3 regions of the Streptomyces sp. NBC_01190 genome follow, and region 3 is predicted to be linked to each of the others. Evidence: riboswitches for the same ligand, from Rfam matches in the RefSeq annotation. Region 3 holds a riboswitch; each other region holds the start of a gene.
The links. Region 3 has a riboswitch for cobalamin ahead of OG519_RS00855 (CbtB-domain containing protein). Riboswitches for the same ligand answer to the same signal wherever they lie in the genome.
Positions count from the first base shown of each region.

Region 1 (5,513 bases), 5.4 Mb from region 3:
CCTGGAGGCCCATCACGCCCAGGCCCACCGGGCGCCACTTGGCGTTGGAGCGGCCGGCCTGCTCGGTCGGGTAGTAGTTGATGTCGACCACCCGGTCGAGGAAGGTCACGGCGGTGCGGACGGTCTCGTCCAGCCGCTCCCAGTCGATGCGTTCGGCCAGGTCGGCCAGGTCCGCGAAGCCGCCGAACCCGGCGTGGCCGAAGGCGCCGAACTCGGTGTCCGGCGTGCCCGCCGCGTCCCGCGGCAGCACGAAGGCGCCCAGGTTCACCGAACCGAGGTTGCACACCGCGGTCTCGCTGTCGTCGGTGACTTCGAGGATCTCCGTGCAGAGGTTGGAGGAGTGCACGGTGTGGCCGGGCAGCGCGGTCTGGTTGGCGGTGCGGTTGGCGGCGTCCTTGAAGGTCATCCAGCCCTGGCCGGTCTGCGCCAGGGTGCGCATCATCCGTCCGTAGAGCTCCCGTGCCGGGATCGTGCGCTGGGCGAGCCCGGCCGCCTCGGCCCGGTGGTAGGCCGCGTCGAAGTCGGCGCCCCACAGGTCCACCAGCTCCGGCACGTCGGCGGGCGAGAAGAGCGACCAGTCGGCGTCCGCCTCGACCCGCCGCATGAACTCGTCCGGCACCCAGTGGGCGAGGTTGAGGTTGTGGGTGCGGCGGGCGTCCTCACCGGTGTTGTCCCGCAGTTCGAGGAACTCCTCGATGTCGGAGTGCCAGGTCTCCAGATAGACCGCCGCGGCGCCTTTGCGCCGGCCGCCCTGGTTGACCGCCGCCACCGAGGCGTCGAGGGTCTTCAGGAACGGCACGATGCCGTTGGAGTGCCCGTTGGTGCCGCGGATCAGCGAACCGCGGGCCCGCACCCGGGAGTAGGGCAGGCCGATGCCGCCCGCGTGCTTGGAGAGCCGGGCCACCTGGTGGTAGCGGTCGTAGATCGAGTCCAGCTCGTCCAGCGGGGAGTCCAGCAGGTAGCAGGAGGACATCTGCGGGTGCCGGGTGCCGGAGTTGAAGAGGGTGGGGGAGCTGGGCAGGTACTCCAGCGCGCTCATCAGGCGGTAGAGCGCGGTCACTTCGGCCACCGCGTCCGTGGCGTCGTCCGAGGCGAGCCCGGCCGCCACCCGCAGCATGAAGTGCTGCGGGGTCTCGACGACCTGCCGGGTGATCGGGTGCCGCAGCAGATAGCGGCTGTGCAGGGTGCGCAGCCCGAAGTAGCCGAAGCGGTCGTCGGCGCCGTCGGCCGCCGCCCGGTCGACCAGCGCGTCCAGTTCGGCGGCGTGGCGGGCGGCGAAGCCGGCGGTGCGGTCGGCGATCAGGCCCTCGCGGTGGCCGACCGCGATCGAGGCGGAGAAGGACACCGCGCCCTGGCCGGCGGCCTCCGCCGCGATGGTCCGGGTGAGCAGCCGGGCGGCGAGCCGTGAGTAGGCCGGGTCCTCGGAGATGAGACCGGCGGCGGCCTCGGTGGCCAGCGTCCACAACTCGGCGGCGTCCGAGGCGGCGTTGCGGCCGCGCAGCGCCGCCGCGGCCACCCGGCCGGGGTCGGTGTCGGGGAGGTCCGCGGTGAGCGCCACCAGATGGCGCAGCAGTTCGCCGCCGGGCTTGTCGTCCGGTTCCGGCCGCGGTGGCGGGGTGCGGTCGACGTCGGCTGCTGCGGGCTCTACAGGCGCGATGGTCACGGTGGTGCTCTCCTCGAACGCGGCGGCGGCCATACGGGGAGGGCAGGTGGCAGGGCGACCGGCCGCGCGCCTGCGGGAGGCAGGCGGGCATGCCGTACCGCGTCCGCCGGCCCACACCGCGAGGCCCGGACACTCCTCCCGGACCTGGGCGGTCCGGGCGGTGTACCCCTGCCGCGTGCGTCGGCACGCGGCAGGTGGTTGCCGGCAGGCGATCGGGCTGTGCGGGGGCGCGGGGCGCGGCCGCTCACCGTTGCGGGGCAGCGCCGGATTCACACCGGCTTCCCCTGCGGGCAGCGGTGCTGAGCATACATGTTGTGGCCGCCGAACTTGCTGGACCTACATGTTGTGTCGTGTCGTCCTTTTGTGGACCGGCTCAGCCGGTGCCGACAGGTGGGCCGGCGGGCCCTCAGAAGCCGGGAAACCCGGCCTCGGCGGGGGTTTGGCGGGCCTGCGCGGTCCGCGCGGACGGCGGCGCGAGGCGCCCGGCCGGCTCCCAGGCCGGCTCGGCCGCCGCCTCGCGGAGCTGGCGGGTGATCTTCGCCTCATGGCGCAGGCCGAGGACGGGGACGAAGGTGAGGACGAGGAGGAGGAAGGCGAGGGCCGCGATGTCGAGGAGGATGGTCATGAGTCAAGTGTCGCCACGCTGATGACGCCGGACCAGTGGCAGGACTGTCGTACTACCTTAATATCCTGCCAACTGGCATCCTCGACAGCATGCTGAAGAACGTCGCCGTCCTGCTGCTCGAAGGTGTCCACCCGTTCGAACTCGGCCTGCTCTGCGAGGTGTTCGGCCTGGACCGGAGCGAGCAGGGGCTGCCGGTCTACGACTTCGCCGCGGTCTCGGCCGAAGGACCGCTGCTGACGACGCACGCCGGCTTCGGGGTGGCCGCGGCCGAGGACCTCGACCGGCTGGCGGAGGCCGATCTGGTCGCGGTGCCGGCCGCCGACACCCGCGTCGACCGCCCGTTCCCGCCCGAGGCGCTGAAGGCCCTGAGCCGGGCGGCGGAGCGCGGGGCGTGGGTGCTGAGCGTCTGCTCCGGCGTGTTCGTGCTGGGGGCGGCCGGGCTGCTGGACGGGCGGCGCTGCGCGGCCCACTGGCGGCACACCGAACTCCTCTCCGCGCGCCACCCGCTGGCCCTGGTGGAGCCCGACGTGCTCTACGTCGAGGACCGCGGGGTGATCACGTCCGCGGGATCGGCCGCCGGGATCGACGCGTGCCTGCACCTGGTGCGCCGGGAGCAGGGCACGGAGGTGGCCAACGGGATCGCCCGCCGGATGGTGGTGCCGCCGCACCGCGAGGGCGGCCAGGCGCAGTACGTGGACCGGCCGCTGCCGCGGGGCACCAGCGACACGGTGATCGGGGTGCTCTCCTGGATGGAGCGGCACCTCGACCGCGAGCTGACCGTCGAGGAGTTGGCCGCCCGCGCCCATATGTCGCCGCGGACCTTCGCCCGCCGCTTCCAGCAGGAGACCGGGACCACGCCCTACCGCTGGCTGCTGGGGCAGCGGGTGCTGCTGGCGAGGGAGTTGCTGGAGGGCACCGACAGCACGGTGGACACGATCGCGGTCCGGGCCGGCTTCGGCAACGCGGCCACCATGCGGCACCACTTCGCCCGCTGGACCGGCACCACCCCGCAGGCGTACCGGCGGACCTTCCGCGACCCGCGGCGGGCGCTGAGCGCGGGCTGACCGGCTCCGGGTCGCGGAAGGTCCCGTTGTGTTCCGGGTCGCGGAAGGTTCCCTACTGCCCCTGCTGCCCCTCTAAACGCCCGCTGGTTCGCGCTGCCCCGGCGCCGCGCCCGGCTCACCCGGTTCGCCGGGCCCGGCCGGCTTCACGACCGGCGCCTCGTCCGGCTCCGTCAGGTAGTCCGCCCGAGTGGTCTCGTCGACGCCCTCCGGCGCCTTGAGCGCCCGCAGCACCAGGGTGAGCACCACCGCGATCGCGAGATTGAGCACGAAGGCGCTGAGTCCGATGTAGCCCAGCTCGCCGATGCCCGGGATGTTCGCCGAACTGCCGCCGAAGTGCGCCTGGGTGGCGCTGGACTGCTGGTACGCCTTCCAGGTGCCGTACGCCATGCCCGCCGCCCAGCCGGCCAGCAGCCCCCAGCGGTGGAACCAGCGGGTGAACAGGCCGCCGACCACGGCCGGCACCGTCTGGAGGATCCAGATGCCACCCAGCAACTGGAAGTTGATGGCGACCGTCCGGTCCATGGTGAGGACGAACACCAGGGCGCCGATCTTCACCACCAGCGACACCAGCTTGGACACCTGGGTCTCCTGCGCCGGAGTGGCGTCCGGCTTGAAGAGGTCCTTGTAGATGTTGCGGGTGAAGAGGTTCGCCGCCGCGATGGACATGATCGCGGCCGGCACCAGCGCGCCGATCGCGATCGCGGCGAAGGCCACCCCGGTGAACCAGGAGGGGAACATGTTCTCGAAGAGCTGGGGGATGGCCAGTTGGGCGTTGTAGCCCTTGACGCCCTTGCCGACGCCGTCCGCGAGCGCCATGAAGCCGAGCATCGCCAGCAGGCCCAGCATCAGCGAGTACAGCGGCAGGATCGTGGTGTTGCGGCGGATGGTGTTGCGGCTGCGGCCGGAGAGCACCGCGGTGACCGAGTGCGGATAGAGGAAGAGGGCCATCGCCGAGCCCAACGCCAGCGTGGCGTAGGCCCATTGCGCCTGGGGGGCGGCCACCAGCGAACCGCGCGGCTTGCCGGTCACCGGGTTCGGCACCTTGTACGCGGCGTCGGCCTTGTCGAAGACGGCGTGGAAGCCGCCCAGCTTGTACGGGATGTAGATGATCGCCACCGCGATGACGATGTAGATCAGCGCGTCCTTGACGAAGGCGATCAGCGCCGGCGCCCGCAGCCCCGAGGAGTAGGTGTAGGCGGCCAGCACCCCGAAGGCGATCAGCAGCGGCAGGTCCTTGACGAACCAGTTGGCCGAGTCGCCGCCGCCCACCCCCAGCACGTCGAGGACCGCCTGCATGCCGACCAGTTGCAGCGCGATGTACGGCATGGTCGCGACGATCCCGGTGACCGCCATCGCCACCGACAGGCTCTTGGAGCCGAACCGGCCGCGGATGAAGTCCGAGGAGGTCACGTAGCCGTGCTTGTGGGAGACCGACCAGAGCCGCGGCAGGAAGAGGAAGACCAGCGGGTAGGTGATGATCGTGTACGGCACCGCGAAGAAGCCGGACGCGCCGGCCCCGTAGATCGCGGCCGGCACCGCCACGAAGGTGTACGCGGTGTAGAGGTCGCCGCCGAGCAGGAACCAGGTGATCCAGGTGCCGAAACTCCGGCCGCCGAGGCCCCATTCGTCCAGGTGCAGGGCGTTCTCCGCGCGGCGCCAGCGGGCCGCGAGGAAGCCGAGCACGGTGACCACGACGAAGAAGAAGACGCAGACGCCGAGCGCGACGCCGTCCACACCGTTGCCGCTGTGGTTCATCGGACCTCACCCGCCTTGCGCGCCCGCTCCTCGCGCCGCACCAGCACGTAGGCGGTCCAGGTCAGCGCGGCCGAGAGCGGCACCCAGAGCATCTGGTACCAGTAGAAGAAGGGGATGCCGATGAACCGCGGCGTCGTCCGGGAGTAGGAGCCGACCCACAGCAGGGCGACGAGGGGCACGAGCAGGCAGAGCCCGGCGACGATCCGCGGGCCGGTGAGGATCGGTGGTCGGTGTGCGGAGGTCTCTTGTGGCATACGTGCGGCTCCCGTCCCTGACGCAACGAGTGTGACTCGCGGGAATCTAGGGGACGGGAGGAGCGCGCGTCATCAGGTGTGCCGGGATCTCACCCGGCCGAGCGGCGAAAAACCAGGTCGGGGGGCTCGGTCACGCTCAGGCGGCTTAGCGG
Region 1 is NZ_CP108580.1:5,557,798-5,563,310, forward strand. Features, by position in the region: gene OG519_RS23460 (ribonucleoside-diphosphate reductase subunit alpha) at 1-1,663, opposite strand, end outside; cobalamin riboswitch at 1,849-2,004, opposite strand; gene OG519_RS23465 (hypothetical protein) at 2,070-2,288, opposite strand; gene OG519_RS23470 (GlxA family transcriptional regulator) at 2,378-3,352, shown strand; gene mctP (monocarboxylate uptake permease MctP) at 3,425-5,107, opposite strand; gene OG519_RS23480 (DUF3311 domain-containing protein) at 5,104-5,361, opposite strand.
Region 1: another riboswitch for cobalamin. It lies ahead of OG519_RS23460 (ribonucleoside-diphosphate reductase subunit alpha); the one in region 3 lies ahead of OG519_RS00855 (CbtB-domain containing protein).

Region 2 (5,513 bases), 1.5 Mb from region 3:
CCGAGGCCCGGCACCGTACCCGCCCTCGACTCCACGTCGTCCTCGATGAGTTCACCGAGGATCTGGAAGCCGCCGCACACGCCGAGCACCGGCCGCCCGGCCGCGGCCCGCTCCTTGACGGCGTCGGCCAGGCCCCGGGCGGTGAGCCACTCCAGCGCCCTGACCGTGCCGCGGGTGCCGGGCAGCACCACCAGATCGGCGTCCGCCAGCTCCTCCGGACGGTCCACGAACCGTACGAGGACGCCGGGTTCGGCGGCGAGCGCGTCCACGTCGGTGAAGTTGGACATCAACGGCACGGCCACCACGGCGACCCGCAGGATGTCCGCGCCGAGCGGCGCGGCCACCGCCGACTCGCGTACGGCGCCGCGCATCGACACCCGCAGGCCGTCCTCCTCGTCGATGCCCAGACCGTGGCTGTAGGGCAGCACGCCGAGGGTCGGCCGGCCGGTGAGGCCGCGCAGCATGTCGAGGCCGGGCTGGAGCAGGGCCGGATCGCCGCGGAACTTGTTGACCACATAGCCGCAGACCAGGTCCTGGTCCGCGGGCGAGAGCAGCGCGGTGGTGCCGAAGAAGGAGGCGAAGACCCCGCCGCGGTCGATGTCGCCGACCACCAGGGTGGGCAGCCGGCCGCGGCGGGCCAGCGCCATGTTCACGATGTCGGTACGGCGCAGGTTGATCTCGGCCGGGCTGCCGGCGCCTTCGCAGATCACCGTGTCGTAGCGCGCGCCCAACTCCTCCAGGCACCCCACCACCGTGTCGAGCAACTCGCCCTGCCTGCCGCCGTGGTAGCCGCGCGCGCTCAACTCGCCCACCGGCTTGCCCAGCACGATCACCTGACTGCTCCGGTCGCTGCCCGGCTTCAGCAGCACGGGGTTCATCAGCGCCGACGGCTCCACCCTCGCGGCTTGGGCCTGCATCGCCTGGGCCCGGCCGATCTCGGCTCCCTCCCGGGTCACAAAGGAGTTCAGCGACATGTTCTGCCCCTTGAACGGGGCGACCCGCACCCCTCTTCGCACCAGGAACCGGCAGATCCCGGCGGTGACCACGCTCTTGCCGGCGTCGCTGGTGGTCCCGGCGATCAGCAGACCCTTCATCGGGCGGCTCCTTCCGGCCCCAGGGCCGACAGTGCGGTCGACACCGCGAGCGCGAGCGCGCCCACGCGGCGGGAGAGCCGGACGGCCCTGGCGATGTCCGCGACCGTCGGGGCGGGAAAGGACGCGCCGAGGACCGGGCGGTGTTCGACCCGGCCTTCGTAGGAGAGCGTGCCGCCGAGTCGGCGGCGCAGGGCCCCGGCGAAGGCGGCCTCGACGGGGCCCGCGTTGGGGCTCGGATGGAACCGGGCGTCCCGGCGCCAGGTGCGGAGCGCCGATCCGGGATGCGGTCCCGCCAGCACCGCGAGCGTCGCGGTGAGCCGGGCGCCGGGATAGCCGAGGACGTCGTCGAGCCGGGCCGAGGCCCAGCCGAAGCGGCGGAAGCGGGGGGACTTGTGGCCGACCATGGCGTCCAGGGTGTTGGCCGCGCGGAAGCCGACGAGCCCGGGCACCCCGCCGACCGCGCCCCACACCAGAGCGCCCACCACGGCGTCGGAGGTGTTCTCGGCGACCGACTCCACCACCGCCCGCGCGATGCCGTCCGCGTCCAGCGCCAGCGGGTCCCGGCCGCACAGCCGGGGGAGCAGCTCGCGGGCGCCGGCCAGGTCGCCCGCCTCCAGCGCCGCCGCGACCCCCGCCGCCTCCCGGGCCAGCGAAGTGCCGCCGAGCACCGACCAGGTGGCCAGCGCGGTCAGGGCGACCGACAGCGCGGCGCAGGACCGTACGGCGTTTTTCGCCAGCACCGCGGCGCCGACCGCCCCGCCGGCGCACAGGGTCGTGTACACCGCGCCGCTGCCCCGGTCGTCCCGCCACATCCGGCGCTCCAACGCGCCGGCCGCCCGCCCGAATCCGGCGACGGGATGGCCGCGGCGCGGATCACCGGCGAGCAGGTCGCCGAGGAAGCCGAGCACGGCACCGTACGCGAACACGCGATCGGCACGCACTCGCTCAGCCCGCCGTCGCGCTCCGCGCGGACCAGCCGTCGAGGCCTTCAGGTATCGGTGCGCGCGTGCCGGGCATGCGTTAGGTCCTCACTCAGGGTCCGCGCCCTGGCTCGACGTGACCGGCGGTGAGAGTCTCCTGGCTCCCGGATCGACGCGCTCCCCGCCTTCCAGCCGGCGGACCGGCCGTGACGTACGGGTCGGGAGCGCGCTCCCCGGTGACAGTGGCGGGACCGCGCCGGATTCGCACCGGACTTCCTCTCCTGCCGCCGTATGGCTCCCGGCAGTTCACCACGCCCGCCAAACCGCGTCAACTCGCCCTTGACCTGCGCGGACGGAGCGTGGCGGGGTCCACCCGCCGGCGCGGTGCCCCGGACCAGCCAACCGGGGTCACGCGACGATGAGTTGGATGCCGTAGCCGATCGCGGCCGCGCAGGCGGCGAAGCAGAGGCAGGCGCCGGCCCGGGGCAGGGCGGCGGTCGGCCGGGACAGGCCGACCACGCCGAGGGTGAAGATCCCCACCAGGCCCACGGTCGAAACCAGGGTGACGACGAGGACGGTGCCGAGGGCGTGCCAGTCGATGGTCATGAGGAGTCCTTGGCGGGGGAGTCAGGCGGTGGTGGGCGCGGAGTTGGCGGGGCCGGGAGCCGGGGCGGAGAGCGGAGCCGGGGTGGTGGCCGTGGGGGGTTTGACGGCCGTGGTCGGTTTGCCGGGCGGCGCCACCGGAGCGGCGGTCCGGCCGGTCGCCGCCTGGCCGGGAAGCCCGGTTGCCGAGAGGCGCGTGGCCCGGGTGTTGGCGGGCGTCTTCACCAGCGTCACCGGCGTCACCGGCGCCGGCTCGGGGTCGTTGACGTTGGCGTGGGTGACCGGCTCGCGCCGGGCCGCCGCCCGGACCGCCACGCAGGCGGCGAGGGCGAGAGCGGCGACCAGGCCGACTCCCCAGGCACCCCGGTCGGCGAGCAGCGCCGCGCCCGCCGCGACGAGTCCGGCGGCCGGCAGCGTCAGGCCCCAGCCCGCGGCCATCCGGCCCGCGGTGCTCCACCGCACCACCCCGCCGCGCCGCCCGATCCCGGCGCCCATCACCGCGCCCGAGCAGACCTGGGTGGTGGACAGCGCGAAGCCGAGGTGGGAGGAGGCGAGGATGGTGACGGCGGCGCCGGTCTGGGCGCTGAATCCCTGCGGCGGCTCGATGTCGGTGAGGCCCCGGCCCATGGTGCGGATGATCCGCCAGCCGCCCAGATACGTACCGAGCGCGATCGCGCTGCCGGCCGAGACGATCACCCACAACGGCGGGTCGGAGTGCGGGGCGATCGCGCCGCCGGTGATCAGCGCGAGGGTGATCACGCCCATCGTCTTCTGCGCGTCGTTGGTGCCGTGGGCCAGGGAGACCAGCGCCGCCGAGGCGATCTGCCCGGCCCGGTAGCCCTTGGCGGTCGCCGCCGGGTCCGCCCGCCGGCTCAGCCGGTAGGTGAGGCGGGTGGCGAGCGTCGCGGCGAGCCCCGCAACGACCGGCGCGGCCACCGCCGGGATCAGGACCTTCATGACGACCGCGTCACCGTTGACCCCGTGCGTGCCGACCGAGACGAGGGTCGCGCCGATCAGGCCGCCGAAGAGCGCGTGCGACGAGCTGGACGGCAGCCCGGCCAGCCAGGTGAGCAGATTCCACAGGATGGCGCCGACCAGGCCGGCGAAGATCACCTCGGGGCGGACGCCGGCGGATTCGTCGATGATGCCGCCCGAGATGGTCTTGGCCACCTCGACCGACAGGAAGGCGCCGAGCAGGTTGAGGACGGCGGACATGCCCACCGCCGTCCTGGGCCCCATGGCGCCGGTGGAGATGGTGGTGGCCATCGCGTTCGCGGTGTCGTGGAAGCCGTTGGTGAAGTCGAACACGAGCGCGGTGGCGATCACGATTCCGATCAGGAGCGTGATGTGTTCCATGGACCCAGGATTCGTTCGGTCGGGAAGGGGCGAGCCGACCGTACGGAGATCTGATGAACGGAAGGTGAACTGGGGTCGTCTTCGCGGTGCTGATATGAACGGGTTGTAAACGTGGAGGTAAGGCGGCCGGAACGGCAGCGGAACGGAGCCGGAACGGGGGTTGCGGATGTTGCTGCCCGACGCCGTTGGCCGGGTCGGCCGGGTCAGCCGGGTGGGTGGGCCCGGTGGATCGGCCGGGTCGCCGGGCGCCGGGTCAGTGGCCGGTGAGGCGGTCGGTGAGCCGCGCCAGCGGGTGGGTGGCGGCGCTCTGGCCGGTCGACTCGCGCCGGTCGGCCGCCCGGTAGGCCGCGTACACCCCGTGCACCGCCGCCCAGCGGAAGGGCTCCGGCTCCCAGCGCCGTACCCGGTGGCCCACCCAGGGCAGCCCGGTCAGCTCGGTCGGGCCGCCCTGCCCGGAGTCGAGCCGGACCAGGTCCCGCAGGGTGCGGGCGGCCAGATTGGCGGTGGCCACCCCGCTGCCGACATAGCCGCCGGCCCAGCCGAGCCCGGTGGTCCGGTCCAGATGGACGCTCGCGCACCAGTCCCTGGGAACCCCCAGTACGCCGGACCAGGCGTGGTCCACCGCGGCGTCGGCCGTCGCGGGGAAGAAGCGCACCAGGATCGCGCGGAGCGCGGCCACCGTAGCCGCCGAGGTGCTCCCGTCGTTGTCGGTACGGGAGCCGAAGCGGTACGGCACGCCCCGGCCGCCCAGCGCGATCCGGTCGTCGGCGGTCCGCTGGGCGTACATATAGGCGTGCGCCATGTCGCCCAGGGTCTCCCGGCCCTCCCAGCCGATCGCCGCCCACACCGCGGCGGGCAGCGGCTCGGTGGCGATCATCGAGGAGTTCATCGGCAGCCAGGTGCGGCGATGGCCCGGCAGCGCGGCGGTGAAGCCCTCGGTGCAGCGCAGGAGGTAAGGCGCGCGGACCGTGCCGTACGGCGTCACCGCCGCGTGGGGGCGGATTCGGTCCACCGGGGTGGACTCGTGGACGATCACGCCGAGCCGTTCCGCCGCCTCGGCCAGCCCCCGCACGAGCTTCGCCGGGTGCACACGGGCGCCGTGCGGTGTCCAGGTCCCGCCGAGGGTGCCGGCCACCCGGATCCGGTCCGCCGACTCCGCCGCGCCCAGCAGCAGGCGGTCCTTCTCGCCGAAGGCGGTCTCCGTCTCGTGATACGCCGTGAGCCGTGCCAACTGGGCGGGGGTGCGGGCCACTTCCAGTACGCCGCCGTGCTCGATGTCCGCCTCGACGCCCTCCTCGGCGGCCACCCGGACCACCTCGCCCACCGTGTCGTTCATCGCCCGCTGGAGGGCGACCGCGGCGTCGTGGCCGTGCAGGGCCGCGTAGCGGTCGCGGCCCGCGATGCCGTTGTAGAGCCAGCCGCCGTTGCGGCCGGAGGCGCCGTAGCCGCAGAAGCGGGCCTCCAGGACGACGATCCGCAGCGAGGGTGCCGCCTTCTTCAGGTAGTACGCCGTCCACAGCCCGGTGTAGCCGCCGCCGAC
Region 2 is NZ_CP108580.1:1,641,929-1,647,441, reverse strand. Features, by position in the region: gene OG519_RS07005 (cobyric acid synthase) at 1-1,094, opposite strand, end outside; gene OG519_RS07000 (cobalamin biosynthesis protein) at 1,091-2,035, opposite strand; cobalamin riboswitch at 2,165-2,294, opposite strand; gene OG519_RS06995 (hypothetical protein) at 2,423-2,620, opposite strand; gene OG519_RS06990 (inorganic phosphate transporter) at 2,642-3,973, opposite strand; gene OG519_RS06985 (NAD(P)/FAD-dependent oxidoreductase) at 4,227-5,513, opposite strand, start outside.
Region 2: another riboswitch for cobalamin. It lies ahead of OG519_RS07000 (cobalamin biosynthesis protein); the one in region 3 lies ahead of OG519_RS00855 (CbtB-domain containing protein).

Region 3 (5,513 bases):
AGGCCGAGGCACGGGAGAACGTGGCCCGGCTCACCCCGCACCCCAGCCTCGTCCTCTGGAACGGCAACAACGAGAACCTCTGGGGCTTCCGCGACTGGGAGTGGGAGCAGGACCTGGCCGGTGACTCCTGGGGCGAGGGCTACTACCTCGGCCTGCTGCCCAGGGTGGTCGCCGAGACCGACCCGACGCGGCCCTACTGGGCCGGCAGCCCCTGGTCCGGGTCCTGGGACCACCACCCCAACGACCCCGGCCACGGCACCGCCCACTCCTGGGACGTCTGGAACCGCACCGACTACACCGACTACCTGGACAGCGTGCCCCGCTTCGTCGCCGAGTTCGGCTGGCAGGCACCACCGGCATACGCGACGGCCCGCCGCGCGCTGAGTGACGAGCCGCTCGCCCCCGACTCGCCAGGCATGCTCCACCACCAGAAGGCCGGGGACGGCAACGGCAAGCTCGCCCGTGGCCTGGCCCGCCACTTCCCGGTCCCGGCGGACTTCGACACCTGGCACTACCTCACCCAGGTCAACCAGGCCCGCGCCATCGCCACCGGCATCGAGCACTGGCGCTCGCACTGGCCGGCCTGCGCCGGCACCGTCGTCTGGCAGCTCAACGACTGCTGGCCGGTGACCTCCTGGGCCGCGATCGACGGCGACGGGCGGGAGAAGCCGCTCTACCACGAGCTGAAGCGGCTCTACGCCGACCGGCTCGTGACGGTGCGGCGGCACGCCGTTGATGGCGAAGGACCCGACAGAACGGATGGAATAGACGGAGGGGAGGGGTCGGGGGGATCGGACGGGCTCGCCGTGGCGCTGATCAACCAGACCGCGCGGGACTGGCCGGGCACAGCCGTCCTGCGCAGAGTCGCGGTGGACGGGGCGGTGCTCGCCGAGGCGCGGCTGCCGTTCACCGCGGCCGCCCGCGCCGTCGCCACCGTCCCCGTACCGCGGGAGCTGTGCCCGCCGCCCAGCAGCGACAAGGAACTGCTGACCGTCGAGGCGGACGGGCTGCGCGCGCTGTGGTTCGCGGCCCGCGACAAGGACTTCGCCTATCCGGCGCCGCGCTGGGACGTCGCGGTGGCCGCCGCCCACACCACCGCCTCCGCCACCGCGGCCGCCGACGACGGGGACACCGATGGCGCCGCGGTCACCGTCACCGTCACCGCCCGCACCCTGCTGCGGGACCTGCTGCTCCAAGCCGACCGGCTCGCTCCGACCGCCACCGCGGACCGGGGCCTGACCACGCTGCTGCCGGGGGAGAGCGTGACGATCACGGTACGCGGCTGGGAGCGGCCGACCGCGGCGGCCGCGGTGGCGGCCCTCTTCTGCGTCAACTCGGCGGTCCGGCCGGCCCAACCTGATCCCGGCCGCTGACCGGGGTGGGGTAGGTTGGTGGCTCGCGCCGAACCGGGCGCGGAGACGAGCTGAGGAGGTGGGACCGATTACCGCCAGTTCAGGACGGGTGTTCCCGCCGTACGGCCGCGCGGCCTGACGATCAGCCGCCACGCGGTACCGGGAGACGCCCGCAGGCTTCCCGAAAGGCTCCGATGCAGGACCTCCCCGTGACAGCGACCGCCTCTACGGCCAACGCTCCGGCGCCCGCGGCGTCGGCCCCCGTGCCCCCGCCGCCCCTGTCGCCCGCGCCAGTTGCGCCGCCCACGTCCCTTGTACCACTTGCACCTCCTACTTTGGCTTCCGTGGTCGGCCGGCTGCGGGCGGCCGGCTGCGTCTTCGCCGAGGACGAGGCGCGGCTGCTGCTCGCCGAGGCCGCCGATCCCGACCGGCTGCGGGACATGGTGGAACGGCGGGCCGGCGGCCTGCCGCTCGAACACGTCCTCGGCTGGGCCGAGTTCGGCTCGCTGCGGATCGCGGTCGACCCCGGGGTCTTCGTCCCCCGCCGCCGCAGCGAGTTCCTGCTCGGCGTGGCCGTCGCCCTCGCCGAGCCCGGCGCGCTGGTGGTCGACCTGTGCTGCGGCTCCGGCGCGCTCGGTGTCGCGCTGGCCGCGGCCGTGGACGGCGTGGAGTTGCACGCCGCCGACCTCGACCCGGCCGCGGTGGTCTGCGCCCGCCGCAATGTGCTGCCGATCGGCGGCCAGGTCCACCACGGTGACCTCTTCACCCCCCTGCCCGACCGGCTGCGCGGCCGGGTGGCCGTACTCGCCGCCAACGTCCCCTACGTGCCGAGCGATTCGGTCGCCCTGCTGCCGCCGGAGGCACGCGACCACGAGGCGCGCATGGCCCTCGACGGGGGTCCCGACGGCCTTGACGTGCTGCGCCGGGTCGCCGCCGAGGCCCGCGACTGGCTCACCCCCGGCGGCGCCCTGGTCTTCGAGACCGGCGAAGCCCAGGCCGCGCGAGCCGTCGAGATCGTCCGCGCGGGCGGTCTCGAACCGCGGCTCGCCACCGACGAGGAGCTGTACGCGACCGTGGTGGTCGGCACCCGGCCGCTCAACTGACCCCGCGGACCCGGCTCCACCCCTGCGACCAGGGACATCTTCCCTTGTCGCCAAGGCGATCCGATTGACGCGCAGTGGAAGGGGCGCCTACCCTCTGGGTGTAGTGATGATGTGGGGAAGCTGGTGGGAATCCAGCACGGTCGCGCCACTGTGAGCCCGCCGCCGACAGACGGCAGGGGAGTCAGACACCCACCCATCACGACGCCCATGAACAGGGACGCACGATCCCCCAAGGAGGGCCCACCGTGAGCAGCGTTTCCTCTCCCCGTCCGGCCGCGACACCGGTTGTCCTGCCGGTCTCCAAAGCCGTGGTCTGGCTCGTCGGCACCGCGCTCGTAGCGCTCGCCGCCTACTACTTCATCGGCGTGGACCAAGGCGCCGTCTCCGTGTTCGGCAACGACACGCACATCCACGAGTTCGTGCACGACGCCCGCCACTTCCTCGGCTTCCCCTGCCACTGACGCGCGGCGCCAACCGGACACGGAAAGAACAATGGAAAAGAAGCTGATACTGCGCGGTCTGTTGGCCGGCGCAGTCGGTGGCCTGCTCACCTTCCTCTTCGCCCGGATCTTCGCGGAGCCCTGGATCAGCAAGGCCATCGACTACGAGAGCGGTCGTGACGCGGCGCAGGCCGCGCTCGACAAGGCGGCCGGGGTGCCCGCGGAGGCGGCGGGCCCCGACATCTTCAGCCGCACCATCCAGGCCGACGTCGGTGTCGGCGTCGGCCTCATCGTCTTCGGGATGGCGATGGGCGCGCTCTTCGCCGTCGCCTACGCCGTCTGCCTCGGCCGGGTCGGCGGAGTCCGCCCGCGCGGGCTGTCGCTGCTCCTCGCGGGCGGCGGCTTCCTCGGCATCTATCTGGTGCCCTTCCTGAAGTACCCGGCCAACCCGCCGGCGATCGGGCACGAGGAGACCATCAAGGCCCGCAGCGGCCTGTACCTGATCATGGTGGTGTGCTCGGTGGCCTTCCTCGTCGGGGCCGCCTGGCTCGGCAAACGCCTCCAGCCGCGGTTCGGCAGCTGGAACGCCGTGCTGCTGGCGGGCGCCGCCTTCGTCGTCGCGACCGGCGTCGTGATGCTGCTGCTGCCGTCGCTCGGCCATCTCGCCTACAACAAGGAGAACTTCGGCAACCACAGCACCGAGACACCCCTGCCGCTGAAGGACCCCAAGGGCGACATCGTCTATCCGGGCTTCCCCGCCGACGTGCTCTTCTCCTTCCGCTTTTACTCGGTCCTCGCCCAACTGCTGCTCTGGTCGGTGATCGGACTGGTCTACGCGCCCCTCGCCGACCGGCTGCTGAACCCGCGCCCGGACACCTCCGCCACGCGGAAGCCGGCGCCGGTCCCCGCGTGAGCGCCGCCGGGCCGCAGCCCATCGCAGGTCCGCCGAGCGCGGTGATCGAGCAGATCGCCGCGCTCGGCGCCTTCTTCGCCTGGGAAGCCCGGCCGGCTCCGGGAACGGAACCGGCCCCCTCACCGTCCGACGCGCGGGACCTGGACTGGCAGCCCCTGTCCGCACCGCTGTTGGCCGCGCGGGTCGAGGCCGTACGGGAGTGGCTCGCCGCGGCGGGAGGGCAGCCGGCCGAGGCGGTCGAGACCCGCGTCGCCGCCTCGGTCGCGCACCTGGGACTGGCCGCCCGGCTGGTCTCGCCCGCGCTGGCCGCCGCGGTGCTCGCCCACCGCCCGCTTGTCTTCCCGCTGAGCGAGGTCCGCTGGCGGCCGGTGCTCGGCGGGCCCGTACCGCTGGCGCTGCCGGTGGGCGCGCTCGGTCCCGCGTGCCGGTCGGCCGAGGATCTCGCCGAACTGCTCGCGGCCCGGCTGATGGCCGGAGCGCTGGCGGAACTGGCCGCCGCGTTCGGCCCGTTCGGGGTCTCCCGGCACATCCTGCGCGGCAACACCGCCTCGGCGGTGGGCGGCGCGGCGGTGACACTCGCCGCGCGGCGGCCGGAACGGGCGACCAGCACCCGGGCGTTCGCCGGGCTGCTGCTGGGCCGCGCGCCGCTCGCCGGCGCGAGCAGCACCGAGGGCGGCGCGTTGCGCCGCCGTAGCTGCTGTCTGATCTACCGCGCCGCCCCCGGCCGCGACGGCCCGCTCTGCGGCGACTGCGCCCTCGCCCCGCGGTCCCCGGCGCGCGGTGTGCCAGACTCCGCCTCGTGAAGCGGATCTACGTCATAGGTATCGGCGCCGGCGACCCCGAGCAGCTCACCCTTCAGGCGGTGGGCGCCCTGGGCCGTACCGATGTGTTCTTCCTGCTCGACAAGGGGGAGGAGAAGGCCGATCTGGTGGGCCTGCGGGAGCTGATCCTCGACCGGCACGCCCGCCGGGACCACCGGGTGGTCGTCGCCCGCGACCCGGAACGCGACCGCACCGCCCCTTCGGCGTCGTACGCGCCCGCGGTGGACGACTGGCGGCGGCGCCGGGCCGATGTCTACCAGCGGCTGATCGCCGACGAACTGCCCGACGGTGCCCACGGCGCCTTCCTGGTCTGGGGTGACCCGGCCCTCTACGACAGCACGCTGGGCATCCTGGACGAGGTGCGCGCACGCGGCGGCCAGGACTTCGACTGGACCGTCGTACCCGGCATCAGCAGCGTCTCCACGCTCGCCGCCAAGCACCGCGTCGGCCTCAACCAGGTCGGGCGGCCGGTGCGGATCACCACCGGCCGCCGGCTCGCCGACGAGGGCCTGCCCGAGGGCGCCGACGACGTGGTGGTGATGCTCGACGCGCAGCAGGCCTTCGGCCGCTTCACCGGGCGGGATCTGCACATCTACTGGGGGGCGTACCTCGGCACCCCGGACGAGATCCTGCTCTCCGGCCCGCTGGACGAGGCACTGGCCGACCGGATCCGCGCCGCCCGGGCCGACGCCAGGACCCGCAAGGGCTGGATCATGGACACCTATCTGCTGCGCAGGACCGACGCGCGCTGATGCGGCGGGTCCTGATCCTCGGCGGCACCGCGGAGGCCCGCGCACTGGCCGACGCGCTGGCCGGCGACCCGGCGCTCGACGTCGTCAGCTCGCTGGCCGGCCGCACGGACCAGCCGCGGCTGCCGGCCGGCC
Region 3 is NZ_CP108580.1:186,649-192,161, reverse strand. Features, by position in the region: gene OG519_RS00865 (glycoside hydrolase family 2 protein) at 1-1,373, shown strand, start outside; gene OG519_RS00860 (putative protein N(5)-glutamine methyltransferase) at 1,697-2,455, shown strand; cobalamin riboswitch at 2,535-2,667, shown strand; gene OG519_RS00855 (CbtB-domain containing protein) at 2,701-2,916, shown strand; gene OG519_RS00850 (CbtA family protein) at 2,948-3,808, shown strand; gene OG519_RS00845 (hypothetical protein) at 3,805-4,611, shown strand; gene cobF (precorrin-6A synthase (deacetylating)) at 4,608-5,381, shown strand; gene OG519_RS00835 (cobalt-precorrin-6A reductase) at 5,381-5,513, shown strand, end outside.